Regions from separate parts of the Bradyrhizobium sp. SZCCHNRI3052 genome, predicted to be linked through region 1. Evidence: predicted binding sites of a transcription regulator. Region 1 holds the regulator's gene; each other region holds the start of a gene.
What was found. The regulator LexA, encoded in region 1, represses DNA repair genes until DNA is damaged. The targets are predictions, from matches to a motif close to TGTTCNNNNTGTGTTCNG.
Positions count from the first base shown of each region.

Region 2: the regulator LexA is predicted to act here: its motif matches at 1,376-1,393, upstream of QW887_RS27360 (helicase-related protein).
Region 3: the regulator LexA is predicted to act here: its motif matches at 3,884-3,901, upstream of QW887_RS04465 (DUF3072 domain-containing protein).

Region 1 covers NZ_JAUETW010000007.1:341,762-347,903, forward strand. The annotation lists gene QW887_RS21105 (ComEC/Rec2 family competence protein) at 1-1,427, shown strand, start outside; gene QW887_RS21110 (hypothetical protein) at 1,822-2,262, opposite strand; gene lexA (transcriptional repressor LexA) at 2,537-3,235, opposite strand; gene glp (gephyrin-like molybdotransferase Glp) at 3,441-4,652, opposite strand; gene QW887_RS34945 (alpha/beta fold hydrolase) at 4,868-5,341, opposite strand; gene QW887_RS21130 (hypothetical protein) at 5,358-5,603, shown strand.
Region 2 covers NZ_JAUETW010000012.1:132,288-138,429, reverse strand. The annotation lists gene QW887_RS27360 (helicase-related protein) at 1-1,234, opposite strand, end outside; gene QW887_RS27355 (DUF3108 domain-containing protein) at 1,789-2,565, opposite strand; gene rpmB (50S ribosomal protein L28) at 3,181-3,489, shown strand; gene QW887_RS27345 (DUF2235 domain-containing protein) at 3,833-5,095, shown strand; gene QW887_RS27340 (hypothetical protein) at 5,156-5,404, opposite strand; gene QW887_RS27335 (transcriptional regulator) at 5,563-5,799, opposite strand; gene QW887_RS27330 (cold-shock protein) at 5,936-6,142, opposite strand.
Region 3 covers NZ_JAUETW010000001.1:962,990-969,131, reverse strand. The annotation lists gene QW887_RS04485 (response regulator transcription factor) at 1-129, opposite strand, end outside; gene QW887_RS04480 (DUF4173 domain-containing protein) at 153-1,631, opposite strand; gene QW887_RS04475 (glycoside hydrolase family 3 N-terminal domain-containing protein) at 1,846-3,213, shown strand; gene QW887_RS04470 (hypothetical protein) at 3,228-3,515, opposite strand; gene QW887_RS04465 (DUF3072 domain-containing protein) at 3,646-3,837, opposite strand; gene QW887_RS04460 (hypothetical protein) at 4,278-4,811, opposite strand; gene QW887_RS04455 (type 1 glutamine amidotransferase domain-containing protein) at 4,801-5,361, shown strand; gene QW887_RS04450 (FdhF/YdeP family oxidoreductase) at 5,646-6,142, shown strand, end outside.

The DNA of each region.
Region 1 (6,142 bases):
CCGATGTCAACGACGCGATGTTCGTCTCCGGTCTCGGCCACGTGCTGTCGATCTCCGGCTATCACATGGCGGTCGTCGCCGGTGTCGTGTTCTTCGCCGTGCGCGCGCTGCTGGCGCTGATCCCCGGCCTCACCATCAGCCACCCGATCAAGAAATGGGCGGCGGCCGCAGCGCTGGTCGCGGCGGCGTTCTATCTGTTGCTCTCAGGCGCGGAGGTCGCGACCCAAAGGTCGTTCTTCATGACGGCCGTGGTGCTGATCGCGGTCATGGTCGACCGCCGCGCCGTCACCTTCCGTACGCTCGCGGTCGCCGCGATGATCGTGCTGGTCGCAGCTCCCGAAGCGCTGGTGCATCCGAGCTTCCAGATGTCGTTCGCGGCGACGCTCGGCCTGGTCGCGCTGGTGCAGTTCGGGCTGCCCAGACTGTTTGCGACGCCGGACAGCTCCACGACGCAGCGCATCGCGCTGTGGGGCGGCCGCGAGCTTGCGATGCTGTTGCTGGCCTCGCTGATCGCGGGGCTCGCGACCACGCCCTATGCCGCCTTCCATTTCCATCGCGTCACGCCCTATGGCGTGCTCGCGAATCTCGCGGCGATGCCGGTCGTCTCGGCGCTGGTGATGCCGGCCGGCCTGATGGGCCTCTTGGCGGCGCCGTTCGGGCTCGACGGTCCCTGGTGGACGCTGATGGGCCTCGGCATCGACTGGATGATCGCGGTGACGCGCTGGGTGGCGGCGCTGCCCGGCGCGGTCGGGCGCATCCCGGCCTTCGGCATCGGTCCACTGATCCTGGCCAGCCTCGGTGTCATCCTGATCGGCCTGCTGCGCACACCGCTGCGCTGGTCGGGCGCCGTGGGGCTCGTGGTGGCCACCGCGTGGGCCGCCGCGACGCCGCTGCCCGACGTGCTGATCGCCAGCGATGGGCGCGCGGTGGCGGTGCGCGGCCGTGACGGGCGCCTGCATGTGATGCGCACCGGCAAGGACGTGTTCGCCACCAAGGAGTGGCTCGCGGCCGACGCCGATGCCCGGCTGCCGGCGGATTCATCGCTCGCCGATGGTGTCTCCTGCGACGAGGCGGGCTGCGTGGTCGCAATGGCCGACGGCCGATTCGCCGCCCTGACCCTGCGCGCCGAGGCGCTCGCGGATGATTGCGCCCGTGCCGCGCTCATCGTCACCGCGCGCGCCGCGCCGTCATCCTGCGCGGCGGCCGTCATCGATCGCGAGCGGCTGCGGCAGCAGGGCGCCTTGATGCTGGTGCAGCGGGGCAGGAGCTTCGCCGTCACGCCGGCGCGCGCCGGCGGCACCGACCGCCCATGGTGGCCGGCGCCCGCCGAGGCCGGCGAGTTCGACACGACGCTGACGCCGCGCGCGCCGGCCGCGCGGCCTCAGGATGCGACGCCGCCGGAGACGGAGCAGGGCGAGGAAGACTGAGTGCCGGGCAGCTCGAGCGTGCCGAGATGATACTCGGTGTCGCCAGGTCCATGTTGCCAAGTCCATCAAACAGCGAGGGGCTTTCGGCCAGCGTGAACGCAGCGCGCGGATAGCGTTGCCAGATGGCGATGTCGTCAGCCGTGACTGTCAGCCATCCGAACACAAGCATATCGCAGCCGGGCTCGGTGATCCCGGCGGCCTTGTTCCAATCGATCTTGTTGACCACGGCGGCAGGCTCCCCCGGCACATCAATTCCGGCCGAGGGATGTCGTTCCTATCCGATGCGATGCCGGGGCGTGAGGTTCGCCCGAGAGGACTTTGCGCTTGCAGAACCCAAATCTCCCACGGTCGAAAGCTCGCTCACGACCGAGAGAAATGCCGATGCGGAGACCCCTCAGGTGATGCTGATGCGGCGAATCGGTGTGGCCTGCGAAGTCGGCACGTCCTCGGCGATGTCCGGGCGTCGCTCCGCCGGCTGCTTGCTGACCGGCAATTGCAGCACGGTGACGCGCTGACCCTCGCAGAGCTGGGTCACCAGCACGTGGCGGCCATCGGCGAATTCGATCGCGTCGTGATGGCGATCGGGAATGTGAGTCTCGATGCTGTTGAACTTTGCGACGCGCTCGCGGATCGTCCGGGTCCAGAGCCAGCGGCTGTCGTAGCGGACGTCCTCGGCGAAGGCCAACTCGGTGCCGGGCAGCATGCAGACTGCGACGGTCGGCTCGCTCTCCAGCGCGAAGCCGCGGGTGGCGGTGCCACGGAAGGTCATCGAGATCAACGTCTCGCCGACCTTGGCGGGACGGGACGCAACCGCATGGAGGCTGTAGTCACACATCGGATCGCTCCTCGTTGAGAGATAGCCGACCCACGCTCCCCCCGGACAGGCGCAGGCCTCTATCAGAGTGGACATCGATGGTGATGTTAGCGCGCGCTTCGCGGCAATTCTGCGCTGATCTGCATCGCGTGTGCCCGCGGCCGATCACAAGCGTTTGAGCATGCCGCGCTGCACATCATGAGGTGCATTCGCGCGTGACGTATTTTGCTGGGCAGCCTCCGATCGGCGGCGAAAGCGCGTGCGCCCGCCGCCCATCGACCGATCCCATTCGCGATCAGTACTTGCGGTACAGCCCGACCAGCTTGCCTTGGATCTTCACCCGGTTCGGCGGCAGGATGCGTACCTCGTAGGCGGTGTTGGCCGGCTCCAGCGCGATCGATGCGCCGCGGCGGCGGAAGCGCTTCAACGTCGCTTCCTCATCGTCGATCAGCGCCACCACGATGTCGCCGGTGTCGGCGGTCTCGTTGCGTTGGATCAGCGCCATGTCGCCGTCGAGGATGCCGGCATCGACCATGGAGTCGCCGCGCACCTCAAGCGCATAGTGATCGCCGTTGCCGAGCATGTCGGCAGGCACGCTGATGGTGTGGCTGCGCGTCTGCAGCGCCTCGATCGGAGTACCGGCGGCGATGCGGCCCATCACCGGCACTGCGACGGGGCGCTCGCCATCGTCCAGCGCGGGAGTGCTGGTGCGCACCTTGCCGAGATTGCCCTCGATCACCGATGGGGTGAAGCCGCGGCGGTTGTTGGCGGCCTGTGACAGCTCGGGCAGCTTGATCACCTCGATCGCGCGGGCGCGGTTGGGCAGCCGGCGGATGAAGCCGCGCTCCTCGAGCGCCGTGATCAAGCGATGAATGCCGGACTTCGAGCGCAGATCGAGCGCATCCTTCATCTCGTCGAAGGACGGCGGCACGCCGGCTTCCTTGAGCCGCTCGTTGATGAACCGCAGAAGTTCGTACTGTTTGCGCGTCAGCATCTCGACCTGGTCCCCGGTTTGTTGTCGTCCGAGTCCAGGAGCTGCGCCTCGCGCACAAACCGGCTGAGAGCGCCCTGGAGTCGGACCGTCATCGCGTCGCCCGCAACATACTAAAAACAAATCATGAACGGACACTATATGTTCGATGTGTGTTCCGCAATCCTAAAAATATGATGAACAGACCGGGCTTTACCGGGGAAGCGGCTCAGTTCGGCAGGCGCAGGATCTCGCACGGGCTGCCCGCAGGCGCCTTCGGCGCAAACGCCGGCCGGATCACCACCGCCTGCGAGAGCGCGAGATTGCCGAGCAGCGACGAATCCTGCTGGCTCACCGGGGTGGCGACCAGCGTGCCGTCGGCGCGCTCTTCGAGCCGCGCCCGCAGATAGTCCTCGCGCGAATCGTTCGGCCCGAGCTCGCGGCCGAGCAGGGCGGTCTCGCGCGGCATCACGGCCTCGTCGCGGCCGAGCAGCCGCCGAATCAGCGGCACCAGGAACAGGATGGCGCAGACATAGGACGACACCGGATTGCCGGGCAGTCCGATCACCCTGATGTCGCCGAGCCGTCCGTGCATCATCGGCTTGCCCGGCCGCATCGCGATCTTCCAGAACGCCATCTCGACGCCCTCGGCTTCGAGCGCCTGCTTGACCAGGTCGTGATCGCCGACCGAGGCGCCGCCGGTCGTGATCAGGATGTCGGCCTTGGCCTCGCGGGCCCGGCGGATGCCGGCGATAGTCGCCTGCATCGTATCCGCGGCGATGCCCAGATCGATCGGTGTCCCGCCCTCGTTGCGCACCAGCGCCCGCAAGGCGTAGCCGTTGGAATAGACGATCTGGCCCGGGCCGGGCGTCGAGCCCGGCATCACCAGCTCGTCGCCGGTGGCGAGCAGCGCCACCTTCGGCCGGCGCCGCACCGGCAGCGCCGGATGATTCATGCTGGCCGCCAGCGACAGGTCGCGGTCGCTGAGCCGGCGCCCGGACTTCAGCAGCACCATGCCCTGGTGAAAGTCGACGCCCGCCGGCCGGATATGCCGGCCCTTGATCGCGGCCTCGGTGATCACGACGTGGCCGTCTTCGGCGATCGTGTCCTCCTGGATCACCACCGCGTCCGCGCCCTCCGGAACAACGCCACCGGTGAAGATCCGTGCCGCCTCGCCGGGTCCAACCACGCGATCGAACGGCCGCCCTGCCGCGACCTCGCCGATGACCTTCAGCCGCGCCTTGGCCTGGGCGGCGTCCACCGCGCGCACGGCATAGCCGTCCATCGCCGACATCGCCTCGGGCGGCTGCGTCCGCAGCGCCGCGAGGTCCCGCGCCAGGATGCGGTGAAACGCCTCGTCCAGCCCGACCTGCTCCTCGGCCAGCGGCTCGGCGCCGGCGAGCACCGCGGACAACGCATCGGAGACCGGCATCAGGGCCATGAGAGTTCCTTCGGACGGGGACGGCAGATCGAATGAATCGCCTTCTAACCGAACGCGCACGGCGCGGCCAAGGGCCTAGGCCGCTCCCCGCGTTCTGACCGTCTGCGGTGGGCCGTTTCCGGCCGCTGCCTCACGATCGCGCGAGAAAGTCTGCAATCAACCGCGTGACCTCCTGCGGACGTTCCAGGCTCGGCAGGTGCGCCGTTCCGGCCAGCTCATGTCCTGACCCGTTCGGCATTGTTGCGGCGAGCAGCCTGCTTCGCTGCTGGATGTGAGGAAAGTCCAAGTCCCCCCAGATGACGAGCGATGGCGCGACGATCTCCGCGAGGCGCGGGAAGGCTGGTGCCATATCGAGAGTCGCGCCGGTTGGCGGCGCGCGGAGTGCGGCGGCGTTCTTCTTCAGGAACGTCTCGCGTGGCTCGCCGGAGATGCGTCCCTCGCGCTGCAAGGGACCGTCGACCCACAGATGCGCCTTGATAGCGCTGACCCGATCCCAATCCTGTGCGGCCTCCTTGCGAGCAGGCAATCAGCGCCGCCGGCCGCCCCGGCGCGAGCGCGTCGACGACGGCGAGCAGGTCCTCGACCGGAGAATGAGCTTCCTCATAGGCGACCGTCTCACCAAATCCGCGCCGGTCATAGGCGATCGTCATATGCGTTGCCGCGACGCCCTCGATCTGCGCGCGCCACATGGACGAGCATTGGACCGTGGACCAGCCGATCTACGATCCCAGCACGATCGACTGCCCGGTTCTCGTGCTCGCGGCGGAATGGGACGTGGATGTCCGCTTCGGGATGGCGCACGACCTGTTCGTTCGCCTCGGGAGCGCGCCGTACAAGCGCCTGGTCGAGATCGGGCAGGGCACGCACATGGTCCTGATGGAGCGGAATCGACGGCAGGCGTTCGACGCGGTGATCGGATTTCTGGACGAGCGCGTCGTGCCGGCGCGTTGATCGTCGCGCGGACGGCCTGCACCGCGTCAGAGCGGATGCCGAATCCAGACATTCGGCTCGACATAGGCGGCATGGTCGTGCTCGACCGACGCCAGCACGGGGACGAGAGCAGCGGGGCACCTCGATCTCACCCGAGCTATCGAAGGTCACGCCGGTCCATTGCGACCACTCGGCGAGCGAGCCGACGATGGTCATCGAGCACGGCGCGATCTTGACGATCTCGCCGCCGATGCCGATGTGCTTAGGCGCCGGCTCGTCTGCGACCAGCGGATGTGGCGGGAGACGGGCCGGATGGTGCCGTTGCCGGCCGTCGCATTTAGGATTCGCTTTTTCGGAAAAAGCTGCTATGCTGATTTGGTCCCGTGCTCGACAGGAGGGGCGCTTCGCGATCGTCACGGACGTGGAGCGCGGGATGCGGTGGCCGCGACGTGTCGCAGCGTGCTCTGATGGCGCGCGGACGAACGGCATGGCGCGGACGTGAAGTCGCGTGGTCCTGGCATCCCGACGCTGATGCCAAGCCGGCGGGTGCTGATGATCCC
Region 2 (6,142 bases), on a different contig from region 1:
TACGCCCCTTCTGCATCAGGAAGCCGAACACTGTGGTCACCAGCTCCGCATGGGCGGCCGGCGACAGCCTGCGATAGTCGGGAATCTGGCAGGTTTCCCACAGACGCTCGACCGCGGCCGCGCCGTGAGCCATGTCGCGCACCTCGGCATCGCGCGCGGCGTGATCGAGCACGCGCAGATCCTCCGCAATCGGCGCGCGCGTCAGCGCCTCATGCGCCGGCGCGACCGCCAGGGAGACCTGAAGCGCGCTCAAGGACGCGAAATCAAGCCGGGAGTTGCGCCATTGCAGCACCTTCACGGTATCGAAGGCATGGTTCTGGAGCGCATTGACCAGCTCGGGCTCGAATGGCGCACAACGTCCGGTGGTACCGAACGTGCCATTGCGCGTCGCGCGTCCGGCACGGCCGGCGATCTGGGCAAATTCCGACGGCGTGAGCCGGCGGAACTGATAGCCGTCATATTTGCGGTCGGACGCGAAGGCGACGTGATCGACGTCGAGATTGAGCCCCATGCCGACCGCATCGGTGGCGACGAGATAGTCGACGTCGCCGTTCTGGAACATCGCCACCTGCGCGTTGCGGGTTCGCGGCGACAGCGATCCCAGCACGACAGCGGCGCCGCCATGCTGGCGGCGGATCAGCTCGGCGATGGCGTAGACCTCGTCGGCCGAGAACGCCACGATGGCGGTCCGGCGCGGCTGTCGCGTGATCTTGCGATCACCGGCGAATTCGAGTTGCGACAATCGTGGCCGTGTCACCATCGACGCGCCCGGCAGCAGGCGCTCGATGATGGGGCGCATCGTCGCAGCACCCAGCAGCAGCGTCTCGTCGCGACCGCGGCGATTGAGGATGCGGTCGGTGAAGACGTGGCCGCGCTCCAGATCGGACGCGATCTGGATCTCGTCGACGGCCAGGAACGACACGTCGAGATCCCTGGGCATCGCTTCGACGGTCGACACCCAGTAGCGCGGATTTTTCGGCTTGATCTTCTCCTCGCCAGTGATCAGCGCGACGGCCTCGCTGCCGACGCGATCGGCGATCTTGTTGTAGACCTCACGCGCGAGCAGCCGCAGCGGCAGTCCGATGATGCCGGAGGAATGCGCGAGCATGCGCTCGATCGCCAGATGCGTCTTGCCGGTGTTGGTGGGGCCGAGCACGGCGGTGACGCCGCTTCCGGGAGCGCGGTCGGACGTGCGCTCGAAAGGCGAGGCAGCCGAAGAGGACGAAAAAGCCATTCGTTAAATGTGGGTCTCGAAGCCGGCGTTGGAAGCGCGCCGTTCACGCGCGACGGATGCGGAATAATCGTGTGTCTGGAGAGGCTGCGATGCTGACCCCTGTCTCACATTGTGACGCATATAGTGACGCAGCTTAAGCTTCGGAACGCCTTGAGAACGAATCGCGAAGGAATCGCTGACTCCGTCGGCTTTCCGGCTTCGTTCACCGCAACATCTCGCGCTCTGCCATCAAGCCAGCACTAGATCAAGTTTTCGCGGGCTCCACAAGCAACGCTTTCGCGATGGAACTGGCGCGCGTTCAGCGCGTCCCGAGTCGAATCAGAATCAGGGAAGAGTCAAACGGATTCACGCGCAGCAGACAGCATCCATAGGGGGTCCCGACAAATCGGAGCTCATGAGCCCGTCAGTCCGGAGATCATGCAGCGCGAACCCCGAATCTCCATCGGATTCAAGCGATAGCGGACGGCATGCCGTCAGGCCTTCACGCCACGGCCGCTGACGGGGCTGTGCCGCAACGACGAGATTCCGATGTGGAGGAGCAGCGAAACGACGCACTACTGGGTCTTGGCGACGTGCGGCGCCGCCTGGGTGATGAACGACGTCGCTTCCAGCATCGCGGTCCCCAGCGGGGTCGGGATCACCATCTTGAACGGCACCAGCACACGGGTGCCGGCGATCGGCACGAAGAAGATCTCCATGTTGCGGGCCTGAGCCAGATATTTGATGACCGGCCGGTCCGGGATGTAGCCCGCGACTGGCGTGAAGTAGATCGCGCAGACCAGCGCCGGGCCACGATAACCCTTGTCCGCCTTGACGTTCTCCATGCGCTTGTAGTCGAGCTTGAGCTCGTAGCGCATGCGGCCGTCGAACACGGGCGCAGCGCCGCGGCACGAGTCCGGCGACAGCAGCTCGCCGTTGCCCGGCACGCGCACCAGAGAGGCCGTCATCGGATCGAGCACGCCACGCTTGTGGGCATCCGTCACCGGAATGCGGTCGGGATCGACCGGGGGCGCCGGCTCGATGGCGAAGTCCTTCACAGTACCGTTCTGCAGATTGATGCGGATCTGCTCGGATTTCTTTCCCGTCGTGGTCGAGGCCTGGTAGCTCTGGCCGACCAGGGCGCCGTTGACGACGCGTCCCTGCACCGAGCCGGTGCCTGATCCTTGCGAGAAGCTCTTGAGCAGGCCGGCGGTGCCGCCCTGAGCCGCGGCGCCATACTGATCATCCCCGATCTCGACCGCCCAGGTGCCCTTGCCGACGGGGATGCCAGCCAGGGAAGCCTCGTATTGAGCGTCCAACCGAGCCTGCGCCTGGGCGTTTTGCGCCAGCAACAACAGGCAGAGCGCTGCCCCGGCCGCGGCCAGGCGGCAGGAGAGAAATGAGGGAACCGAGATGATGGTCACGTGACGAATGATCCTACCGATCCGCCTGCCTGAGCGCCGGACCGATCCGGCGCGCCGTCCTTGCTACTTAAGCCAAAAACGCCTTCAAACAACGCGAACCGTCCGACAATGGCGGTTTGTCCAGCGCTTTGCGGCTGAACAGCACTCAGACCGTCGTCCGCAGCTCTGCCGGAACCGAGCCGCGAACCTCCGACCGCGCCAGCATGCCGCCATTCCGGCATTTCGGACTGTTCGCGGGATATCCATCCATCACGTCCGAATGCGCCCTTTATATGGTCTAAACTATCGGCTATACTATTGATTATACGCCTGCTTTTCTGGTGGTTGGCGACTTCGGCCCGACCAGGAGGATGCACGGGTCGCGCCCTTCGGGTTCGCCGGCCCGGCTCCCTCTATTTGCTGCGGCCTTCAAAACCTTGACGAAAAGCCGCATCCCCCCTATAGGACCGCATCTCCCAGAGACGAGCTGGACGAGTTTTGGACCCCCGCGGCCCGCCGACATAGGCGGACGAAGGGTGCGGGGATGAGAGAGGATTTATTGCCATGTCGCGGCGCTGTGAACTGACGGCCAAGGGTCCCCAGGTTGGCCACAAGGTCAGCCACTCCAACATCAAGACCAAGCGGCGCTTCCTGCCGAACCTGTGCAACGTGACCTTCATCTCGGATGCACTCGGCCGCAACGTGCGCCTGCGCGTCTCCACCAACGCGCTCAAGAGCGTCGACCACAATGGCGGCCTCGATGCCTATCTGCTCAAGGCCAACGCCGCGACCCTGTCGCCGCGCGCACTGGAGCTGAAGCGCGCCATCGAGAAGAAGGCGGCGGACGCTGCCCCGGTCGCCAAGGCGAGCTGAGAAAGCGAGCCGAAATTCAGGATTGATGCAGAAGCCGGACGCGTCACGGGCGGGGCTTCAAGCTGAACGAGATGTCGAAACGGCCGGGTCGAGAGATCCGGCCGTTTTGCTTGCGGATGCCCTGACCAACTGACAACTCTGGACACGGACAGCCGGCGCGGGGCGGCAGGACAGGTCGGGTGACCATCCGTTCGTACAACGGCGCCCCGCAGTCACTTCGCGATGTCCGCCGCGCCGCGCGCAACAGCGACCCAGACGAAGTGCCATAGGGAACCGACCTCCCCAACACCAGCCGGATGCTCTACACTCGTTGCGGTAGCATTATTGCGGACATTCCTTTGCCATGAAGAATATTGTCATCTGCTGCGACGGCACCGGCAACGAGATCAGCGAGAACATCTCGAACGTGCTCAAGCTCTATCGGTGCCTGCGCAAGACCGACAAGACGACACCGCATCAGGTCGTGTTCTACGATCCCGGCGTCGGCACGTTGACGCAGCCCGACAGCTGGCATCGCTTCAAGGCCAATTTCAACATGGTGCTGGGGCTCGCGACGGGCTACGGCCTCGACGACAACGTCATCAACGCCTACTCTTTCCTGACCACGCAGTACCAGGACGGCGACCGCATCTTCCTGTTCGGCTTCTCGCGGGGCGCCTACACCGTGCGCGTGCTCGCCGGGCTGATCCACAAGATCGGGCTGATCTCGCCGGGTCAGATCAATCTCGTCGGCCCGGGCGTGATCGCCTACAAGAAGTACTCCTCCGACAATCCGAAGGCCGGGCGCGGCATCACCAAGGAGCTCGAGAGCACCGAGGAGGACGGGCCGATCCCGGAGAGCCGCGACGACCAGGCCGCGCAGTTCGCGCGGATCACCTCGACGCGCTGGCCGACGATCCATTTCGTCGGCGTGTGGGACACGGTGGCGAGCGTGATCGTGCCGCGCACCGACCGGCTGTTTGCGCTGCCGAGCCTCGAGGAGCTCGCCTTCACGATCGAGAACCCGAGCGTGAAGATCTTCCGTCAGGCTGCGGCGATCGACGAGCGCCGCTGCATGTTCCGGCTGAAGCCGTGGGGGATGCCGCAGACCTTCACGCCGAACCGCTTCAACAAGGCGCAGGCGCGACCGCAGGACGCCAAACAGGTGTGGTTCGCCGGCGTGCATTCCGACGTCGGCGGCGGCTATCCCGAGGTGCGGTCGGCGGCTTCGAAATATCCGCTGCTGTGGATGATCGACGAGGCGGTCGAGGCCGGGCTGACGGTCAATCCGCGCACGGTGAATCAGCTCGCCTGGGGCGTGCAGCGCAAGAACAGCCCGTTCTCCTATGTGGCGCCGAGCGTCCAGGGGCCCCTGCACGATTCGATGACGCCGGCCTGGCGGCTGCTGGAATGGCTGCCGAAGAGCGCGACGTACAAGGAGTGGCCGGAGCGCAAGGCGCATTTCGGATTGTACGTTCCGAATTGCGAGCCGCGCTTCATTCCCGAGGGCGCGTTCATCCACGAGAGCGTGCTGATGCGGATCGCGGAATCGCAGGACTACCGGCCCGTCAATCTGCCCGCGTCCTATGAGCGCGTACCGCTTCCGGTCAAACAGAAGGCGGAGTAGCAGCAACGGCGCGTTGCGCGTCGGGCAGCGTCTTCAGAAGCCCGCGTGTGGCGGATCGCCTCAGATCATGCGCAGATGGATGACGCCGTCGGTTACCTCGCCACGGGCGAACTGCTCGCGTGCCATCTGCTCGAACGCCGTGCGGTTTCGCTGCAGATAGGCGAATGCCTGGTTGCGTGTGCAGAAGCAGGTCTCGAGATGACAGACCTGCCGCGTGGCGCCGATTGCGAGCGCGAATGCGATCGTCTGGCCTCCACGCTGCGTCTCGTCCTTGGCGATGCGAACGTCTGTAGCTGTCGACTTGGCCACGTCAGCCTCCTCGGTACGAAGGTCGGGTCTGTACGCGGGACGCGGTTGAGACGTAATGATCAGGCATGGATCGCCCGTCTGTTCGAGCACCGGCAACGGATCTGAAGTTCCGATAGTTCCACCGGGCAGTCGACGTCGGAAGGCGAGACGAGACAGCCCTAGCGAGCGACCTTCTTCCGCCGCTTCGGCGCAGGCGCCGCATCAGAACCGGCTTGCGCAGCTTCCGCTTCCTTGGCGAGCCGCAACACGCGCAGCCGCTCCATGTTCTTGCGGACCGCCGTCGCGCGTTGATCCCATTCGGCGCGCGCCTTCGCCCCGTCCTCGGCGGCGACGCGCTGGCGCTCTGACCGCGCAATGCTTTCGGGGGAGCGTTCTGACATCTTCTTGGTGGCCATCGACTGATCCTTCCGGAGACTCGGGTTACCGTCGAGACGCAGAAAGCCCGCTCAATACAGGATCGAGCGGGCAAACCAGCCATTTCAGTACATCCGTGAAATGGCCCAAGACGTCAGAGACGTCAGATCAGTGCGATCAGACCAGCGCGAGATTTTCTGCGCTGGTTTTGCCGCGCATCTTGTCCGTCTTGACCTCAAAACTGACTTTCTGGCCTTCAGCCAGACCGGCGAGACCAGCGCGTTCAACCGCGCTGATGTGAACGAACACGTCGTTCCCGCCATCCTGCGGCTGAATGAAACCAAAGCCCTTCTGGCCATTGAACCACTTGACCGTACCCTGCAT
Region 3 (6,142 bases), on a different contig from region 1:
GGTGACCCTGGCCAGCGCGGCGCGGCCGTCGGCGGCTTCCCTCACCGCCATGCCGGCCTTGCTCAAGGCCACGCGCAGGACTTCGCGGATATGCGGGTCATCGTCGACGATGAGGATTCGGGGAGACACGAGCTTTACTCCGCGGCGAGGCATCAGCTTGGTTTCTGCGACACAGGATGTGTATCGAGATAGCGCTGCAGGCGCCAGCCGCGAAAACTCCAGGATCGCCAGGACGCCATGCTGCTTTCCTGTTGCTCAAGGAGCCGATCACGGTCGCTGGCCAGCCCTCGGTCCGTCGGTCGCAACAGCATCGCCCGCTCGATGGCCGGCAGTGCCTCGGGCCCGAGCCAGACGAGATAGGAGCCGTCGATGAGAGGGCCGCTCTGTCCTGCCTCACGACTATGGGAGACATTGAAGTCTGCGATCGGTCGGTCGAAATTGATCAGCGCACAGCCGTAGATGGTCGCCGAGAGCACGAGCAGGTTCATACGGATGAGCCATGCGTTGGACTTGTCGAGAGCGATCCTGAGCACGATGAGGATCAGGCCGATCGCGACCAAGATCATCCATATCAGGGCCGCGATTCGCCAATAGGTCAGAGCATAAGTCTCGATATACATGTGAAGCCGTTGAATCGAGGACACGACCAGCATCACGTTCTGAGCCACCCAGAGACAGACCAGCGGCCGGACCAGTCGCGACTCGTTTGCCGTGGTCTCGGAGCGGACGGCGACGATGACGAAGGCAGCCGCGAGCAGCGCCGTGACGATCAAGGGGTAGGCGCCTCGGTGCGCATAGGTCGCATAGGTCATGCCGTCCGGAAGCGCAGCATGTCCCCACAGATATGCGCCGTCGAGCGCCGTCTGGAGGGCAAACAGGATGTTGAACAGGATCAGTGCCCGGATCACGGTTTCAGGGCCGAGCACGGTCGTCAGCATTGACGGCTGATCGGGCTCGCTTTCGATCGGCGGGCTCGAGGTCTTGGTCCGCTCGCGCCAGCGAAGGTTGACGAATGGCCAGACCATGGACAACATCACGAGCCAGAAGATCGTGTGCCCCATCGTGAGTTGGGAGGCGACGCGCTCGGGACTGAGGACGGCGAACCACCGCTCAATGACCGGATTGGCTGCTGCGAACAGAGCCAAGAACACGCAGCCGAGTGCCAGCGGGATGCTCCAGACAACGAGAGTTCGCGTGATCATGTTCGTGCGCAGCGTCACGATCGCATCAGGTATCAGTCGAAACGGCCCGATCAGGAGCAACTGCCGCGCGGCGGTCAGCGGAAGCCGGAAGCCGCGCGCGGATCGGTTGGTCGCCAGCGTGATAGCCGACAGCGTCGTGAGCAGCAGGACAGGAAAAGAAAGCAGGTTCAGCTCCTCGATGGCGGGAGCCAGGCCGGCAACGAAGAGAACTGCAGCTCCGACCAGACGGTTTCGATCGGTCTTGGCAAGATTGGCGAGAATGCTCGCTGCGGCGAGCGCGGCGAAAAACAGCGGGAATGCCAGGCCGATCGGCCGGCCGTTGTAGAGCAGCGTGTCGGCGAGGCCGACGAGGCCGGCAGTGATGGCGAATTTGAGCCACATGGAATCGGGCGCGACGGGCGCAGCCGTCGGCTCGGCGAGAGTCGTCATGGAGGAATCCTTGGTTTGGGTCATCGTTCGGGCCGGGAGGCACAAGCCGATGAGCCAAGCATGACGCCTGCCCATGCAGCAGCTCACGAGGGGATCTGCAGCATTTCAGGATTTGTTTGCAGATTTCGTGCAGACGCGATTCCACATCTGGCGCAGGGAAAACGTGGTTGTTACGGCAATGGCCGTCTTTCCCCTCGGATGATCGGCTGCACACATGCTCGGACTTATCAGGACCGCGGTTCTCTGGATCCTCGCTCTGCTCTTCATTTTCGTCACGCTGAACAGCAACGAGCCCTATCTGGTTCGGCTGCGGGGCAGCGGCCACGCAGCCCTGCTCCTCATCGGGCTTGCCGTTCCGCTGCTGCTGATGCTCGGCGGTCGGTGGCGGCGGGGGCCCGCCGGACGCGCTCTGGTCGTAGCATGGTGCGTTCCGCTGATCATGCTGACGTCGACGCAGTTCATGTTTGCCTGGCGCAAGTACGAGACGTTCCGGACGCCCCCCGACGTGGCGCATCTGCTCGGCCGGCATTTCATCGTCGGTTACACGGCCGTCGATGACGCAGCCGCGTTGGCCCGGCAGGGGTTGATCGCGGGCGTCTATGTGACACACCACAACATCCGCGGCCGGACCGAGCCTCAGCTGCGCGCCGAGATGGCGCGATTGCAGGACGCGCGCCGGAGTGCCGGGCTGCCGCCTCTGCTGGTTGCGGCGGATCAGGAGGGAGGCGCCGTCGCACACCTGTCTCCGACCCTGCCGAACATGCCCGGCCTCGCAACGCTGGCCGATCTGCCGGCCTCGCGGCGCGCGCAGGATGCGTTCGCGATGGGGCGCGCCCAGGGTGAGGCTCTCGCGGCTGCCGGCATCACCTTCAATTTGGCTCCGGTCGTCGACCTTCGCCCGAGCTGGACACGCAACCGACTGGACTTTCACACCTTGATCGGCCGCCGCGCGATCTCCAACGATCCCGCGGTGGTTGGCGACATTGCGCTCGGTTACGTCCGTGGCCTGGAAGCAAGCGGTGTCCGCGCGGCCGTCAAGCATTTCCCTGGTCTGGGGCGCGTCGCAGCCGATACGCATCATTTCTCGGCACAGCTCGGCACGCCGGCAGATGTCTTGGAACGGTCGGATTGGCGGCCGTTCCGACAGGTGCTGCAGGGCTCGCACGCGGCGATGATGGTCGGTCACGTGACGGTCGATGCGATCGATCCAGAGCGGCCTGCCTCACATTCCAAAGCCGTGCTCGAGGGACTCATTCGCGGCCGCTGGAACTATCAGGGCGTGATCGTGACGGATGATCTCGTGATGGGGGCGATCTACGGCCGCGATCTCTGCAAAGCTGTCGTGGAGGCTCTCAACGGCGGCGCCGATCTGTTGCTGGTGGCCTATGACGGCACCCAGTTCCACCGCGCGCTCGCCTGCGCCAAGGAGGCTCTGGCGGAAGGACGCATCGACCTCGATGCAATCAGCAGGAGCGATGAACGGCTGAAGCGCTGGGCGCCGACGGTTGACAAATCACAGCCGTCGAATGTGTCTACGGTTATGCAACAGCCTGGAGGCGTGCATCAGAAGATCGTGGACTGAATGGCAGCGAGCCCTCAGCGCGGGCCATTGCCGGTCCAGTTGCGCCAAGCGACATTCGAGAGGCTTCGCAGGTCGGTCGCCAGCGGGCGTCGCGTCTGCTTGTCGTGCTGAGCGATGAGGTGCTCGGATTCGCGGATCTTGACCTGGAGTTCCGCAACCTGCCGCTTGGTCTGTTCAAGCGCCTTCGCATCGGCGCTCTCGCCCACCGTGAACCGCGCCGTCTCGATCTGTTTCAAGGTCGCGCGATTCTTTTTGAGCTGGGCGCGATGCCAGGCAACCTTGCTGTCACTGTCCGCAACCATGGTGGACTCCCGCGAAATGCCGCGGAGACTAAACGACCGATTTCTGATTCGCGACAGCTTCGGACCGGCATCGCCAACATTGGAATACCGATCTGCCGACCCATCGTCCTGGTGAGTCGAATATGCCGGTTCAATCCAACCCTGCGGCGCGTCTCATCTCATCAATCAGTTCGAACGCTTCAGCCTTCGTCATCTCCGCTCGCGTGGGATCGGATCGGCCAGCCTGCTCGCTGAGCGTTCTCAAGTAGGAAGCTTGGGTATCCGTCATCGGATCGGCTCCGGACACCCAGTCCTCGGGATCTTTCTGCAGCTGTTCGGCCATGGGGATCTCCCGTTGTTGCCCGGCTTCAACGGGAAAGCTTGCAAAGTGTTCCTATTTTGTTCTATTGTGCGATCCTACTCTTGCTCGGGTGCTTCATGCGCGATCTATGTGTGGTTCGAGCCGAAATCGACCGTATGCGTCTCCGGGTCGGGCGGCAGCGCCGTGAAATCGTGCAGCTACGGCGAGCTCGGCCCTCGACGGCGGCCGCCGAAGTGCTTTTGCACCACATGCTGGAGACGCTTCACCGGCTGCGGCAACAGCGAGAGCGGCTCAAGCTGGAGGAAGCGAGCCGACTGCCTCGCAAGCAGCGCGGCGCCCGGCGCGCATGAGACGCTGGCGGTAAGGCCGAGTGATCCGCCGCTCGTCCGTAGTCCGATGATCAGGCCTGGAACCGACATGGCCGACGATCACCTGAGCCGCAAAGGCCAACCTGCGCCGGGTCATGAGGACGTCCGCATCTTCAATTTGGCCGGTGAGGAGAAAGATTGGTCGGTCGTCCGGCTCCCTCGATCAGCATCGGGCGTGTGAGCTTCGGGCAATACGATGTCCGGCGGCGCGGCGGTAAGCTCTTCCGGTGTGGCCTCGCATGATCTGATCTCGAAATTGTTGTCGAGGATTTTCTCGCCATGCGTGCCGAGCGTGATGAGATCGGCCTGTTCCGCGGCCTCCCAGACCTCGCGCTCGGTGCGAAACGGGCGGGTCATCTGTTCGTCATTCTCAAACAATGCGTAGGGCACGAGCGCCTCCAGATTGCGATCCGCCGATGCAGCGATGCCGTGCCGCTCGACGCCGCCCATCCATTCAAGGCAGGGACGTCCAAACAAACGGCGCCATAGGCAGGCTGGTTCCACCCAGGCGAGCGCTGACTCGATCGACCAGTTGTGACGATCCGCCCGGCCTGCCAGGCGGAACATGGAGACCAGCGCGAGGTTGCCGGCGGTGTCGAATGGCCAGGAGAGTCCAATGGATATCAAGGGAAAGAAGATCGCGATCCTCGCAACCAACGGGTTCGAGCAATCCGAGCTCGAAGTGCCGCGCGATCGGCTCAAGCAGGCGGGCGCGACCGTCGAGATCATCTCGCTCGCGCCGGGCGAGATCAAGGGCTGGGATGAGAAGGACTGGGGACGGACCGTCAAGGTCGACAAGACGTTGGACCAGGCGTCTGCTTCGGACTACGACGCCGTCGTGCTGCCGGGCGGTCAGATCAATCCGGATCTGCTGCGGCTCGAGCCGAAGGCGCTGCGGTTCATCAAGGAGATCTTTGAAGCCAAGAAGATCGTTGCGGCGGTCTGTCATGCGCCGTGGCTCCTGATCGAGACCGGAATTGCCAAGGGGCGAAAGATGACGTCCTACAAATCGATCAAGACGGACGTTGCCAATGCCGGCGCGCATTGGCAGGACGCGGAGGTCGTGGTCGATCAGGGCGTGATCACTTCGCGCAATCCCGGAGATCTGGAAGCCTTCAGCGCCAAGATCATCGAAGAGGTCAAGGAAGGCCGCCATCTCAAGCGCAGCGCGGCTTGATGCTGAGATCGGAAGCCGGGAGAAAACCCGGCTACCTCAGTGGGACGGGCCCAGCGCCCGAGGGGTCGAACGCTGGGCCGCAGTCCACACGGAGTGCCTCCAGCGAGATGGGGGACGCCGCCAGAGGCATGGAAATGACTCGCGGCGGGCCGGGTCGTTCCCAATTCCTAGCGCGGACCTTCGCCCGCGGGACTTCGACGATAGCCTCGCAACGTTCAGTGAGGAATCGGAACTTCGCTGCTCATCCCGGGTTTGCCGCTTTTGAACAGGCCGCGGAGAGCGTCGTGAGCGAGAAAGCAAAAATCCAGGACTACAGGGCTCCGGCCGGCGGATGGGGTTCGGTGCACGCGGTCGCCAGCATCCTGACGCAGGAGGAGGTGACCCTGCTTGGCAGCGAGATCCTGTTGAAACAGAACAAGCCAGGCGGCTTCATGTGCGTCAGCTGCTCCTGGGCCAAGCCGGCAAAGCCGCACCCGTTCGAATTCTGCGAGAATGGCGCCAAGGCGACCGCGTGGGAAATCACCGGCAAGACAGTCGGACCGGAGTTCTTTGCTCGGCACAGTCTGACAGAATTGCGATCCTGGTCGGATCATCAGCTCGAAGAGCAGGGGCGTCTTGCTCATCCGATGCGCTATGACGCTGCGGCGGATCGCTATGTTGCCGTGAGCTGGGACGAGGCCCTTCGCGACATCGGGGCGGAGTTGAACAGGCTCGATCCACGCTCGGTCGTCATGTACACGTCGGGCCGGGCCTCGCTCGAGACGAGCTACATGTATCAGCT